DNA from 3 places in the Lysobacter panacisoli genome. Region 2 is predicted to be linked to each of the others. Evidence: riboswitches for the same ligand, from Rfam matches in the RefSeq annotation. Region 2 holds a riboswitch; each other region holds the start of a gene.
The links. Region 2 has a riboswitch for cobalamin ahead of btuB (TonB-dependent vitamin B12 receptor). Riboswitches for the same ligand answer to the same signal wherever they lie in the genome.

Region 1 (5,082 bases), 210 kb from region 2:
CTCCCCTCGCGGGAGAAGGTGCCCGAAGGGCGGAAGAGGGGAGCCGCTAAGCGGCGTGTTCGACAGCCTTACCCCTCTCCCTGGCCGCCTGCGGCGGCCTGTCCCTCTCCCTCAATGGGAGAGGGAAGAACATGGGGATCGTTACTTCGCGCGTGCCTTCAGCGCCGCCACGGCCGGCAGTTCCTTGCCTTCCAGGAATTCCAGGAACGCGCCGCCGCCGGTGGAGATGTAGGACACGTCGCGTTCGATGCCGTACTTGTCCACGGCCGCGAGCGTGTCGCCGCCGCCGGCGATGGAGAACGCCTTGCTCGCGGCGATGGCGCGCGCCAGCGTTTCCGTGCCCTTGCTGAACGCGTCGAACTCGAACACGCCGACCGGACCGTTCCACACCACCGTGCCGGCGGCCTTGATCAACTCGGCGTAGCGCGCGGCGGTCTGCGGGCCGATGTCGAGGATCATGTCGTCCGCGCCGACCGCGTCGACCGCCTTGACCGTCGCCGGCGCGTCGGCGGCGAAGGCCGGCGCGACCACGACGTCGGTCGGCACCGGGATGTCGGCGCCGCGCGCCTTCGCGTCGGCCATGATCTTCTTCGCGGTGTCGATCAGGTCGTTCTCGACCAGCGACTTGCCCACTCCGTGGCCCATCGCGGCGATGAAGGTATTGGCGATGCCGCCGCCGACGATCAGCTGGTCGACCTTGGACACCAGCGAGGCCAGCAGTTCCAGCTTGGTCGACACCTTGGAGCCGGCGACGATGGCGAGCAGCGGGCGCGCCGGGTTGTCGAGCGCCTTGGCGAGCGCGTCGAGTTCGGCCATCAACAGCGGGCCGCCGGCGGCGACCTTGGCGAAACGCAGCGCGCCGTGCGTGGACGCCTGCGCGCGGTGCGCGGTGCCGAAAGCGTCCATGACATACACGTCGCACAGCGCGGCGTACTTCTTCGACAGCGCTTCGTCGTCCTTGGCCTCGCCGACGTTCATGCGGCAGTTTTCGAGCAGCACCAGCTGGCCCGGCTTCACGTCCACGCCATCGACCCAGTCCTTCACCAGCGGCACGTCGATGCCGAGCAGCTCCGACAGGCGCTTGGCCACCGGCGCGAGCGAATCCTCCTGCGTCCAGGTGCCTTCCTTCGGACGGCCCAGGTGCGAGGTGACCATCACCGCCGCGCCCTTCTCCAGCGCCAGCTTCATCGTCGGCAGGGACGCGGTGATGCGCTGCTCGGAGGTGATGCGGCCGGAATCGATCGGCACGTTGAGATCTTCGCGGATCAACACGCGCTTGCCGGCGAGATCGAGGTCGGACATGCGGACGATGGACATGGGTGCTTCCTCTGCTGCCCTTCCGCGGGGAAGGGTCGGATGGGGGGTGATCGGGAGGTCGGCGGGCCGCACGTTTCGCGTCCGTCGGGCCGTGCATTGTCCCCCGCGAGTCACGCACGGGCAAATCGAACGACGTGCCGAATCTGCGGTTATCCACAAGATTTTGCGTTGACGGATCCGACAGCCCCCACTATGTTGTGGCCGTCGGTGCCGACCTACGGGTCGGATTAAAAGGGAAGCCGGTGCGGACGCGATGCAAAGGCATCGCCTCCAAGGCCGGCGCTGCCCCGCAGCGGTATGGGAAACGAAAGTGGCCTTGGCACTGGGCGTCACGCCTGGGAAGCGGCCACCGGTAGGCGACGCGGCACACGTGCGCGTCTGGTCCCGAGCCCGAAGACCTGCCGACAGCCGCGCGTTGCACACCGCGTGGTGACCGGCCAGGGAGTCTTCGGAGGGAAGACGGTCGGTGTCGCATCCGGTGACGGTTTCCGCCGTCGCCGCGCCGGTCCGTCTCGGGCTGCGCGACACCCCGTTTCCATGCTGATGGCCCCGCGCCCGCGTCGTCCTTCGAGGGAGAGGACGGCCAGACGTGCGCCCACGCACTGGAGTCCGCCATGAATGCCATCACCGAAGCGTCCGCCGTCGCGGCGCCCGCCGCCGCGTCGAACCGCGACGCCGAGCCGTCGCCGGGCTTCGCCCTGACCCCGCCCGCCGCCAACGTCACCATGACGGTGACCAAGCGCAGCGGCCGTCGCGAACCGGTCGACCTCAACAAGATCGTGCGCGCGGTGACGCGCAACGGCGAAGGCCTGTTCGCGGTCGATCCGATGCGCGTGGCCACGCGCACCATCTCCGGCCTCTACGACGGCGCAAGCACGCGCGAGCTGGACGAACTGTCGATCCGCACCGCCGCACTGCTCACCGCCGAGGAGCCCGAGTACGGCCGCCTCGCCGCGCGCCTGCTCGCCGGCGTGATCGAGAAGGAAGTCGCGGGGCTTGAGATCCATGCGTTCTCGCAGTCGGTGCAGCGCGGGCACGAACTGGGCCTCATCAACGACCGCCTGCTGACGTTCGTGCAGGCCAACGCGCGCAAGCTCAACGACGCGATCGATCCCTCGTTGAACCAGCGCTTCGACTACTTCGGCCTGCGCACGCTGTACGACCGCTACCTGCTGCGCCATCCGACCGCGCGCACGGTGATCGAGACGCCGCAGCAGTTCTTCCTGCGCATCGCCTGCGCGTTGAGCGAGGACGTCAACGAGGCGCTGGCGCTGTATCGGCGCATGGCGCAGCTGGACTACATCCCGTCCTCGCCGACGCTGTTCAACTCGGGCACCACGCACGAACAGCTGTCGAGCTGCTTCCTGCTCGACTCGCCAGAGGACTCGCTGGAAAGCATCTACAAGCGCTACATGGACGTGGCGAAGCTGAGCAAGTTCAGCGGCGGCATCGGCCTGTCGTACACGCGCATCCGTTCGCGCGGCTCGCTCATCCGTTCGACCAACGGCCTGTCCAACGGCATCGTGCCGTGGTTGAAGACGCTCGACGCCTCCGTCGCAGCGGTGAACCAGGGCGGCAAGCGCAAGGGCGCGGCCTGCGTGTACCTGGAACCGTGGCACGCGGACATGGAGGAATTCCTCGAGCTGCGCGACAACACCGGCGACGAAGCGCGCCGCACGCACAACCTCAACCTCGCCAACTGGATCCCGGACGAATTCATGCGCCGCGTCGAAGCCGACGGCGAGTGGTCGATGTTCGATCCGGCCAAGGTGCCGCAGCTGACCGACCTGTGGGGCGAAGCGTTCGACCGCGCCTACCACGCCGCGGAAGTCGCGGGCCTGGCGGTGAAGAAGGTCAAGGCGCGCGACCTGTACGCGCGGATGATGCGCACGCTGGCGCAAACCGGCAACGGCTGGATGAACTTCAAGGACAAGTCCAACCGCGCCTGCAACCAGACCCTGCGCGACGGCAACGTCGTACACCTGTCGAATCTGTGCACGGAGATCCTCGAAGTCACCTCGCAGGACGAAACGGCAGTGTGCAACCTCGGTTCGATCAACCTGTCGCACCACGTCGAGCTCTTCGACGACGGTCCGCTGCACGGCGAGGCTGGCCGTTTCGACTTCGACAAGCTGGCCGAGACCGTGCGCTTGGCCGTACGCCAGCTCGACCGCGTGATCGACCTGAACTACTACCCGATCGAAACCGCGCGCCGCGCGAACCTGAAATGGCGTCCGGTCGGCCTCGGTGTGATGGGCCTGCAGGACGTGTTCTTCAAGCTGCGCCTTCCGTTCGATTCAGATGCCGCGCGCGCACTGTCGAAGAAGATCGCCGAGGCGATCTACTTCCACGCGCTGTCGGCGTCCAACGAACTGGCGATGGAGCGCGGCCGCCATCCGGGCTTCGAGGACACGCGCGCGGCGCAGGGCGAGCTGCAGTTCGAAGCCTGGGGTGTGACGCCGGAGGACGACGATCGCTGGAATGCGCTGCGTGCGCGCATCGCCGAGAACGGCCTGCGTAATTCGCTGCTGATCGCGATCGCGCCGACCGCGACGATTGCGTCCATCGCCGGCTGCTACGAATGCATCGAGCCGCAGGTGTCGAACCTGTTCAAGCGCGAGACGTTGTCGGGCGACTTCCTCGTGGTCAACCGTTACCTCGTCGAAGAGCTGAAGGCGCTCGGACTGTGGACGCCGGAACTGCGCGACCGCATCAAGATGACCGAGGGTTCGATCCAGGGCATCGATGCGATCCCCGAATCGCTGCGCGCGGTCTATCGCACGGCGTGGGAGCTGCCGATGCGTTCGCTGATCGACATGGCCGCCGAGCGCGGCGCGTTCATCGACCAGAGCCAGTCGCTGAACCTCTTCATCGAAAGCCCGAACATCGGCCAGCTGTCGTCGATGTACATGTACGCGTGGAAGAAGGGGCTGAAGACGACCTACTACCTGCGCTCGCGCCCGGCGACGAAGATCGCCAAGGCGACGGTCAGCGGTACCGCTGCGCAAACGCCGAAACCCGAGTACACGCCGGTCGAAGCCGTGGCGTGCTCGCTGGAGAATCCCGAGGCGTGCGAGGCCTGCCAGTGATTTCTTCCCTCTCCCCTTGCGGGAGAGGGACAGGCGCCGAAGGCGCCAGGGAGAGGGGACGCGAGGCATCCCTCCCCTAGAACGCCGAGCGATCCCTCCCCTGGCGCCCTTCTCCCGCGCTGCGCGCGCCCTCTCCCGGCGCTGCGCGCCACCCTCTCCCACAAGGGGAGAGGGTCACTCCAAGGATCCGTAATGACACAGTCCCACCTGCTCGACCCCGGCTTCGACCTCACGCTGCGGCCGATGCGTTATCCGCAGTTCTACGAGATGTACCGCGATGCGATCCGCAACACGTGGACGGTCGAGGAAGTCGATTTCTCGCTCGACGTCAACGATCTGAAGCACAAGCTCGGCCCGGCCGAGCGCCACCTGATCGAACGCCTCGTCGCGTTCTTCGCCACCGGCGATTCCATCGTCGCGAACAACCTGGTGCTGAACCTCTACCAGCACATCAACGCGCCGGAAGCGCGCATGTACCTGTCGCGCCAGCTGTATGAGGAAGCGCTGCACGTGCAGTTCTACCTCACCCTGCTCGACACCTACCTGCCCGATCCGGTCGCGCGCGCGAAGGCGTTCGATGCGGTGGAGAACATTCCGTCGATTCGCGCCAAGGCCGAGTTCTGCTTCAAGTGGATCGACTCGATCCAGGGCCTGTCGCGCATCGAGACCACCGCGC
Region 2 (5,082 bases):
CGATGCACAGCGCGGTGCGCTTCACGATGCCGTGCGCAACGGGCTCGGACTGCTTGTGCGCGTCACCGCCGCGTTGTCCGATGCGGAACGCCGTCGCCTGCGCGCGCTCGGTTTCGACGTCGATGCCGGTCGCGACAGCGCTGCGTTCCAGCTGGCTGGCAACGCGCCCGACGACGATGCGGTGCGCGCACGTCTCGGCCCCGGCACGCGCGATGCGCCGCGCGCGCACGACGCCGTCGTTGAGGAAGTGCCGCAACTCACGCGCCGCAGTTTGCGCGTGCGTGCCGACGACAGCGTCCAGATCGCCGCTGCGCAGGACGGCGCGGCACTTGGACAGTGGCGTGCGATGGGGCGCGGACGCGTCGGGGTATGGACCGCAACCGATACGTATCGACTCGTTCTCGCCGGGCGCGACGATCTTCATTCGGAGCTGTGGTCGGACGTAGTGGCGACACTGGCGCGCGCCAAGCCCGGTACTGCGTTTAGCATCGAAGGCGCTGCGCGCGCGGGTGAACGCGTCGCGCTGTGCGGCCTTCCCGCCGTGCAGGCAAGCGTGACGACGCCGGCGGGCGTGGATGTGCCGGTGCTGCGCGATCCCACGACCGGATCGCGCGCCTGCGCGGCGTTCTGGCCGCGCGAGGGCGGCTGGCATCGCCTGCGTTCCGGCGAACGCGAGCAGTGGCTGTATGTGCGCGCCGCGAACGAGGCGCCGGGCCTTCGCGCGAACGAACTGCGCACGGCGACGCTGGCGCTGGCCACTTCGGCTCCGGCCGTCGCGACGACGAACACTGTCGTTGCGCCGCGTCATCCGACCTCGCGCTGGCCGTGGTGGTTGTCGTGGCTGCTGGCGAGCGTCGCGCTGTGGTGGTTCGAGCGTTCGCGCCTCGGTCGTCGGGCGGCCTGAGTCGCCTCCACGAAGCGAGGAGGGCCGCGTTGCAGGGCTCCCGGGCCTCATCGACGGAGCAGAACGCCCCGCCATCCGGGCTCCGAGCCTCAGCGACGGGACAAAACGCCTGGCCGTCCGGGCTCCCGAGCCTCATCGACCGGGCAAAACGCCTCGTCGCTCGAGCTCCGGAACCTCATCGGCCGGGCAAAACGCCTCGTCGTCCCGGCTCCCGAACCTCGTCGGCCGGGCAACATGCCTCATCGTCCGAGCTCCGAGCCTCATCGACGGAGCAAAACGCTTCGCCGACCGGGCGCACTCGCCTCATGGGCGGAGCAATGCGCTTCGCCGTTCGAGCTCGCGAGCTTCATGGATGGGGCAAAACGCCTCGCCGTCCGGGCCCCGAGCCCGGCAGGCGGAGCCCGGAGACCCAAGGCGAGGCGTCGAGGCTCGGCGATGAGCCTGCGGATGCGTCGCGCTCGACCTCGAATGCCCGACAGCAAGAAGCCCGGCCAAGAGCCGGGCTTCCTGTCGTCTGCGTAGCGGACTGGGTCAGTTGACGGGCGCGTAGCGCAGCGTCAGGTACCACTCGCGGCCGGGCTGGTTGTAGAACGACACGGTCTCGTATTCGCGATCGAACACGTTGGCGACGCGGGCCTGCAGCGTCAGCGCGTCGCTCAGCGCGTACTCGGCGCGCAGGTCGAGCGTGCCGTAGCCGGCGAGACGGCGCGTGTTGGCGACGTCGTCGTAGCGCGAGCCTTCACCGGCCGCGGTGACGCCGACGCGGAACGCGCCGAAGGCACGGTCGATCTCGATGCGTGCGCTGTTCTTCGCGCGGCGGGCGAGGTCGTTGCCTTCGAAGAAGCCGGAGCGGTTCTCGGTGTCGAGCCAGCTGATCGCGCCGTTGACGGTCCAGTCGGCGAGCGTGGCGTTGGCGGTGAGTTCGGCGCCGCGCATGCGCGCACTGTCGACGTTGTTCGGGCGGTTCTGGCTGGCGTCGAAGGCGATCAGGTCGTCGACGTCGGTGCTGAAGGCGTCGAGGTTCACGCCCACGCCGTCGCCCTGCCAGCCCACGCCGAGTTCCCACGTCTCCGACTCTTCCGGATCGAGGTCCGGATTGCTGAAGAACGGGAAGTACAGCTCGTTGAAGGTCGGCGCCTTGAAGGCGGTGCCGTAGCCCGCGCGGACGCGCCAGTTCTCGGCGAAACTCATGCCCCACGCCGCGCTGCCGGTGGTGTGCCCGCCGAACTGTTCGTTGTCGTCGCGACGCACGCTCGCCTCGAGCGACTGCGCACCGAAGCGGCCCTGGTACTGCACGAACGCGGCCTTGTTGTCGCGCTCGGTCTCGTCGTAGGTGGTGGTCGCATCGACGCGGTCGCGCAGCCAGTCCAGGCCCAGCGTCAGCAGCTGGCCGCTGGCGATGCCGAAGTCGCCCTGCAGCGTCGCGCTGTCGCGATCGGTGCTGAAGAAATCGACGAAGTCCTCGCCGAGGAAGTTGTCGGAGGCATCGACGTTGCGGCCGGCGGTGAGGTGCAGGTCGACGCGCTCGGACGGGCGCCAGCGCAGCTTGCCGCCGATCACCTGCTGGATCGTCTCGGAACGATCGGTGAAATCGCCGTCGAATTCGTTGTCGCCCTCGTTGCGCAGCGCATGGCCTTCCAGGCTCCACTGCTCGCCGAACTGCACGCCGCCGCGCAGCGACAGCGCATCCTTGTCGTAGCCGTCGCGATCTGGCTGCGAGTCGGTGGCGATGAAGCAGCCCGCGCCGTCGAAGGTCAACGGATCGAAGAAACCGTTGCAGGCGTTGATGCCGGTGGTGCGCGTGTGCTGGTAGTCGGCGCCGAACCAGGCGCGCTCGCTGGCGCCGCCGAAGCCCATGCCGTATCCGAGCGAGTCGTTGCTGCCGGCATCGAACCGCACGCGCGGCACGAATGCGCCGCGGTCGCGACGGGTGAACACCTGGATCACGCCACCGATGGCGTCGCTGCCGTACAGGCTCGCGCGCGGACCGCGCACGATTTCCACGCGCTCGATCATTTCGATCGGCAGGTCCTGGAACGACACCAGCCCCGAGGTCGATGAACCGATGCGGATGCCGTCGACCAGCACCAGCACGTGGTCGGATTCCGCGCCGCGCAGGAACAGCGTGGTCAGCTTGCCCTGGCCGCCCTGGTTGGACAGCGAGATGCCGGCGCGGCCCTGCAGCAGTTCGGGCAGCGAGCGCGCCTGGCTGTGGCGGATCTGTTCGGCGTCGATCACTTCCACCGGTGTGAGCGCATCGTTGACGCTGATCGCGGTGCGGTTGGCGGTGACGACGACTTCGTCGAGATCGGTGGCGGCCTGCGCGCGGGCGAGGGCGGGCAACGCGAGGGCGCAGGCGAGCGCGAGTGCGGCGTGGATCGGGGTGGCATTACGCGGGGACATCGTTTTCTCCAGCGCGCGGACGGGCCGCGTCGGACAGCGGGAAGTCGCGTGGAGAAAGCGGGCTGCGTGGCGGGCGCGCATCGCGCCGGCATCGCCGCCGCGACGCCCTCCGCATCGCAACCAGTGGCGGGTCGAATGACCCTGCGTCCAGGCCGGTCTCCGGACTCGCGAGTGGAGGCATGCCTCCGGGCGCGGCGCCTTCCCGTGCGATCGCACAGTGGCGGTTGCCGTGCCTTGCTCGCTTACCGTTGCGGGGGCAGTGCCGGAATGGCCGCGGGCGGCGTCACCGGCTTCCCGTTTCAACCCGTTGGCGGACGCCGTCGGGTCACCTGAAAGCGCGCGCAGTCTACGCGATACCGGCCTCGTGGGCCAAAGCGCCGGGGGCTTGGGAGCCGCAGGGTTACTCGCGTTCGCCGGGTTCGTCGAACAGCGACGGCATGGCCATGCTGCTCTCTTCGCCCATCTGCGTGGTCGTGACCGGCGCGGCGGCCGGCCGGTAGCGTGGCGGCGGCAGCAGGGCGATGGCGGCTTCGGCGGCGACGACCAGCTCGCTGCGGCGTTCGTCGGAGATCTCCTGCCAATGGCAGTCCTGCAGCGCACCCTCGATGGCGTACAGCAGGTTGAGGGTGGGCTTGAAGCCCGCGCGCTTGACGCGCATGAAAGCATCCACCGTACCCGCCGCGGCCAGGTCCTCGCGGGTGCGAAGGCCGACCTGGCGCAGCCAGGCGGCGGACTTGGGTCCGATGTTGCGCAGCTTGTCCGTACTCGTACCCGTCGTCATTCCAGCGACTCCACGAATGCCTGCGCGATCGACTCCAGGCCGTGCTGGTCTTCAACGTCAAAACGGGCGTGTTCAGGACTGTCGAGATCGAACACGCCGATCAGGGAGCCGTCGGCGGCCACCAGCGGCACCACCAACTCCGAGTTGGAGGCCGAATCGCAGGCGATATGACCCGGGAACGCATGGACGTCCTCGATGCGCTGGGTCTGGCGGGTGCTGGCCGCGGCACCGCACACGCCCTTGTCGAGCGGGATGCGCACGCAGGCCGGCAGGCCCTGGAACGGGCCGACGACCAGTTCGCGACCGTCGAAGAAATAGAATCCCACCCAGTTGAGCGCCGGCAGCGAGTGGTAGACCAGTGCCGAGAGGTTGGCCGCGTTGGCGATGCGGTCGCGCTCACCGTGCAGCAGCGCGCGCGCCTGCGCGAGCAGCTGTGCGTACTGTTCCGGCTTGGGGCCGCTTAGACTTTCGCTGGTGAACATGAGCGCCTCTTTCCTGAAGTCTAACAGTGTGGGCGGAACCGGCGCGGGCAAGGGCGCGCGGCGTCAATGAGCCGCGGCTGGTTCGTCACGGGCACCGACACGGGCATCGGCAAATCGCTGGCCAGTGCGACGCTGCTGCACGCATTGCGCACGCGTGGCTTGCGTGCGGTGGGCATGAAGCCGCTCGCGAGCGGTTGCGAATACACGCCGGAAGGATGGCGCAACGAGGATGCACTCGCGTTGCAGGCGGCGAGCGATCCGCGCCCCGCGTACGAGGACGTGAATCCGTACGCATTGCCGCAGCCGCTGGCGCCGGAGCTGGCCGCCGCCGACGCAGGCGTCGAGATCGCGCTGGCGCCGATGCTCGACGCCTTCGAGCGCCTGTCGGCGCATGCAGACACGGTCGTCGTGGAGGGTGTGGGAGGATGGGCCGCACCGCTGTCGGCCACGCTGGACCAGCGCGATCTGGTCCGTGCGCTGGACTTGCCGGTGGTGCTGGTGGTCGGGCTGCG
Region 3 (5,082 bases), 1.3 Mb from region 2:
TCAATGCAGCGAAGGCGGTAAACAGACCCAGGTTGGCTTGACGTGGCAAGGCTTTCATCGGCGACCTCGTGGTGGCGGTGGACGTCCGCTCAGCGGACGACGGGCTGGTAGCGCAGGGTCAGCAACCAGGTGCGTCCGGGCTGGTTGTAGAGCGCGGCGGTTTCGTAGCGCTTGTCGAACACGTTCGCGACGGACGCCTGCACACTCCATGCCTCGTCGAAGGCAAAGCCCGCGCGCAGGTCGGCCAGTCCATAACCGGCCAGACGCGTGGTGTTGGTCAGGTTGTCGTAACGCTCACCCGCACCGGTGACGCTGGCGCCTACGCTGAAATCACCGAAGCGGCGATCCGCGTCGATACGCCCGCTCTGCTTCGCACGACGCGGCAGCAGGTTGTCGTGGTTCGGGTTGTCGCCGTCGTTGCGCGGATCGAGCCAGGTCAGGCTGCTGCGCAGGTCCCAGCCAGCGAGCTGCGTGCCGATCACGCCTTCGACGCCCTGGATCCGCGCGCGGTCGATGTTGTTCGGCGCGCCGGTCGCACCCAGCGACGAGTCGAACGCGATCATGTCGTCGATCTTCGTGTCGAAGGCATTGAGCGACCACGTGCCCCAGCCGTGTTCGCCGCGCAGGCCGAGTTCGACGCTGCGCGAGGTTTCCGGCCCCAGGTCCGGATTGCCGTAGCCCGGGAAGTACAGTTCGTTGAACGTGGGCGCCTTGAATGCGGTGCCATAGCTCGCGCTCAGGCGAAGCGCCTGCGTGAAATCCCAGCCCCACAGCACGCTGCCGGTGGTCTCGCCACCGAACTGGCTGTCGTCGTCGCGACGCGCACTGGCCTGCAGGGAGTGCGTTCCGAACGCCTGCTGCCACTGCGCGAACGCGCCACGATTGATGCGGCGATCACGCGCATAGTCCGTGTTGCTGTCGATCTTGTCGCCGAGCCAGTCGAAGCCCAGCGTCAGCAGCGCATCGGCGATGCCGATATCGGCCTGCAGCGATCCCAGTTCGCGTCGGGTGTCGAAGGTGGACGAGTAGACGCCGTTGAGGAAGTTGTCGCTCAGGTCAGCGCTGGTGCCGAGGCCTGCGGTGATCTTCAACCGCTCACTCGGGGTGTAGCGCACGCGCGTGCCGATCGCCTGCTGCACGGTGTCGGCCTCGTTGTTGGCGCTGCCGTCGTACTCGTTGTGGCCCTCGGCACGGAACACGCGCGCGTCGGCGTCCCACTGCTCGTCGAAGCGCCATCCGCCCTGCAGCGTCAGCGAGCTGTTGCGATAGCCATCCTTGTCCGGATCGAAGTTGCGCGTGCCGCGGTAGGCGTTGATGCCGTCGGTCGACTGGTATGCGGCGTTGATCGAGTACCAGCCGCGCTGTTCCGCATCCTGCGTGCGACCGGCGACACCGGCGGAGTAACGCTGCGTCGCCTCGCTGCCGACGGCGGCGCTGAGGCTCGGAGCGAACGCACCCTGCGGTCGGCGGGTGAAGATCTGGATCACACCGCCCAGCGCTTCCGAACCGTACAGGCTGGAGAACGGACCGCGCACGATTTCGATGCGTTCGACCTGTTCGACCGGAATGTCCTGCAGCGACGCACCGCCGCTGGTGGCCGAACCGATCTTGACGCCGTCGATCAGCACCAGCACGTGGTCGGACTCGGTGCCGCGCAGGAACACCGACGTGGACTTGCCCACGCCGCCGTTGTTGGCGAGCGAGATGCCGGCGCGCCCGGTCAAGAGATCCGGCACGGAGGCCGGTTGCAGGCGTTCGATCTCGGCGCGGTCGATGACCGTGATCGCGGCAAGCGTCTGGTCCTGCGTCTGCGCGGTGCGCGTGGCGGTGACGACGACTTCGTCGAGATCGGTGGCGCCGCCTTCGGCGAACGCGGGAGCGAGGGCGGAAATCGAAGACAGCAAAGCGACCGCCAGCACACGGCGGCTGAAATACGGAAACTGCGGATGCACTGACACACTCCTTGGCCGCGCCTGCCCGCGCGGGTTCGATGGAAAAGGACAGGCGGAAGGAGGCGTGATGACGGCGCGGGACAACGGAATTCCGGCCGCATGACATCGCCCACCGCATGTCACGTCGCACCGAGGCCGGTCTCCGGGCTCGCGAGAGAAGCGGTCGATCGACCGTCTTCGGGTCCGCGCCTTCCCATGCATGAAGCACAGTGGCCGTGTGCGGAACCTTGTCTCGCCTACCGTTGCGGGGGCAGCTCCGGAATTGCCGGCCGTGAGTCACGGCGGCGCACCGGATTCCCGTTTCAACCACCGGACAAGCCGGCGGTCACCTTGGGCGGGCGCAGTCTAGCAGCTGAACGAAGGAATGCGCACCGCACGCCGACATGGCGATGCGTCATATGCACGATCGCGCCCGGCTTGACCGGGATCAGGGCGATCGACGATGCGTCAGGCCGGCTCGTCGCCGGGCCGGATCGAAGGCGACCGCGCGAACATCGCGGCGACGTCCTGCGAGACGCTGCGCAGGTGCAGGTCCTGCTGCGGATACGGGATCTCCACGCCCGCCTCGACCAGTGCGGTATAGATGCGCGTGACCAGGTCGCTGCGCACGTTGACGCTGTTGTCGTAGTCGTACGTCCACACGCGCAGACCGAAGTCCAGCGAACTCGCGCCCAGCCCCATGAACAGCACGGCCGGCGCCGGATCGGACGAAACGCCCGGCGTCTGCTTGATCGCGACCTTGAGCAGTTCGATCACCTTGAGCGGATCGCTGCCATAGGCCACTCCCAGGTTGATGTCGAGGCGGCGATTGCGGTCGAGCAGCGTCCAGTTGATGAGCTTTTCCGACAGCAGGGTGCCATTCGGCACGACCACGTCGGCGCCGTCGAAGGTCTTGATCGTCGTGGCGCGCATACCGATCTCGCGCACGCGCCCGGAGGTACCGGTGATCTCGACCACGTCGCCGGGCTGGATCGGTCGCTCGAACATCAGGATGAGGCCGGAGACGAAATTGTTGACCACGGTCTGCAGGCCGAAGCCGATGCCCACGCCGAGCGCGCCGAACACGAAGGCGAGCTGGCTGATCTTGAAGCCCGCCGCCGACAAGGCCACCACCACGCCCAGCAGCAACAGCGCGTAGTACGTCAAAGAGGCCACGCTGTTGCCAACGCCGCGCGGCAGCGACATCCGCGTGAGCACCTCCTCCTGCAGCAGGAAGCGCACCGTCTTCGCCGCCCAGAATGCGATCAGAACCGAGACCGCGAACACCAGTACGTGGCCAAGGCTGATGGTGATCTCGCCGAACTGGAACGTATGCGTGAGGATCGACGAGAAGAACGCGTACAGCGGCCGGAAGATGCGGAAGCGGTTGGCCGCGAACACGACCCAGCCCGCCATCGCCACCAGCGTGAGCAGGCGGATCACCAGCAGTGCCACCGGCGGCGCGTGCTCGCGTGCCAAACGGAAGCGTGCCACGCCGCGGCCTGCGAGCATCAAGCGCAGCAGCGCAACGAAGACGGTGACGCCCGCGTACAGCACCAGCGCGAGGTAGCCGCTGTCGATCACGCCGGCGGTGAGCATCTCGGCCAGCGACACGTTGCCGATCACGTTCGATACCAGCGATGTGGCGAGCAGAATCACACTGACCCACGCCGCGACATGTACCGCCTTGCCCATCTTTCCCGTGAAGCCCGCCTGCGGCGCATGGCGCGAACGCCACAGCAGCCACAGCATCAGCAGCAACGCCAGCGTGGTAAGCCCGAGGTAGTACAGGCGGTACAGGAAAGAATTGGCGAGGATCAGGAAAGCCAGGCGTTCGAGCAGGTACAGGCCGGTCGCGACGTAGGGCCACGGGCCAAGCAGGCGCCGGCTTTCGCGCGGCAGCAGGCGCAGCACCGGGACCAGCGCGATGAGCATGGCGACCTGATGCACCATCAGCGGTGCGTCGGGCTCGAACGCCAGCACCGCCATCATCGACAGCAACAGCCACGACGAGACCGGACGTCGCAGCACGCGCGTCGACGACTCGTCGGCGTCGCCCTCCTCCGCCGAACGACGACTGCGGATCGACAGCCATATCAGCAGCGGCAGCAGCAACAGCTGGAAGACGTGCAGCGCCCGCTGGTTTCCGGTGTCGGCTGCGGTGTATTCCCGGGCGAAATGCGCTTCGATCGAGAGCCCGGCGACGATGCTGTCGGTGGCGCTCTTACCGGCGCCGGTCGGACGCGCCTGCCACAGTGGCGGTGCGTCGAGTCGAATCAGACGACTGTCGATGTAGTCGATCGCAGCGGCGACGGACTTCAGACCGGCCTGTATCCGCGCATCGACCGCGTTGGCGCGACGCCCCAGATCGATCTGGCGCACGAGCGGCGTCGATAGCGACTGCTCCGCCTTGCGCAGTCCGCTTACCAGCGTGTCCACGCGCGCGGCCAGCGCGGGTGCGAAGTCGCCACTCTTCGCCGCCTCCTGCGTGGCCTCCCAGTCGGCTCGACGGCGCGCGAGTTCCGCCGCGTCCTGTGCGTACGGGGTGGCTGCCTGGCGCATGTCCGACTGCCAACGCGCGAAACGGCGCGCATCGAACTTCCAGTGCCGCTCCAGGCTTTCCAGGCGCATGACCGGCAGGTTGCGCAGCTCTTCTGGCTTGAACTCGCGAAGCTTCTCTTCGACCGATTTCGAGATGGCCTGCAGCGCGGGAGCGAGCTGTTCGGCCGGATCGGGCGACATCGCGCGCAGGATCACGCTTTCGGCGAAACGCTCGTCGGTATCGGCACGCGTGGCGATGTCGGCGACCGGGATCGAGTTCGGCTTGGCCGGCGTGGCAGGTGCGCTTTCGGGCGCGACCACCGTCTGCGCGTGCGCGATGGGCGCCAGCGCGACGAACAGCACGAACATGCAGGCAAGTCGTCCGAGCCGGCGCAGCATCGATCCTCCGGGAATGGATGACGGTCGCGTCGCGCGTCGACGCATCGCGGCGCTAGCGTACCGCGCGACGACCCGATCCGACGAGTCGCGCGTCAGCGGATGCCGACCGTGATCGTGTACGCGACCTTCTCGCCGCGCCGTGCCGAAGCGCGCATCTGGTAGACCTGCACGGTGTACGTGCCGGTCGCGGGCAACGCGCCCGACCAGTCGC

Region 1: it holds a riboswitch for cobalamin, as region 2 does, so the genes downstream of both, FOF45_RS09935 (ribonucleoside-diphosphate reductase subunit alpha) here and btuB (TonB-dependent vitamin B12 receptor) in region 2, are expected to answer to the same signal.
Region 3: it holds a riboswitch for cobalamin, as region 2 does, so the genes downstream of both, btuB (TonB-dependent vitamin B12 receptor) here and btuB (TonB-dependent vitamin B12 receptor) in region 2, are expected to answer to the same signal.

What each region holds. Positions count from the first base shown of each region.
Region 1 covers NZ_VLNU01000001.1:2,111,065-2,116,146, reverse strand. The annotation lists gene FOF45_RS09940 (phosphoglycerate kinase) at 142-1,317, opposite strand; cobalamin riboswitch at 1,506-1,737, shown strand; gene FOF45_RS09935 (ribonucleoside-diphosphate reductase subunit alpha) at 2,043-4,406, shown strand; gene FOF45_RS09930 (ribonucleotide-diphosphate reductase subunit beta) at 4,599-5,082, shown strand, end outside.
Region 2 covers NZ_VLNU01000001.1:1,903,752-1,908,833, forward strand. The annotation lists gene FOF45_RS08960 (carboxypeptidase regulatory-like domain-containing protein) at 1-904, shown strand, start outside; gene btuB (TonB-dependent vitamin B12 receptor) at 1,436-3,307, opposite strand; cobalamin riboswitch at 3,441-3,655, opposite strand; gene FOF45_RS08970 (TfoX/Sxy family protein) at 3,708-4,088, opposite strand; gene FOF45_RS08975 (GAF domain-containing protein) at 4,085-4,570, opposite strand; gene bioD (dethiobiotin synthase) at 4,637-5,082, shown strand, end outside.
Region 3 covers NZ_VLNU01000001.1:3,234,634-3,239,715, reverse strand. The annotation lists gene FOF45_RS15215 (hypothetical protein) at 1-58, opposite strand, end outside; gene btuB (TonB-dependent vitamin B12 receptor) at 90-1,952, opposite strand; cobalamin riboswitch at 2,069-2,300, opposite strand; gene FOF45_RS15205 (mechanosensitive ion channel domain-containing protein) at 2,400-4,871, opposite strand; gene FOF45_RS15200 (pre-peptidase C-terminal domain-containing protein) at 4,964-5,082, opposite strand, start outside.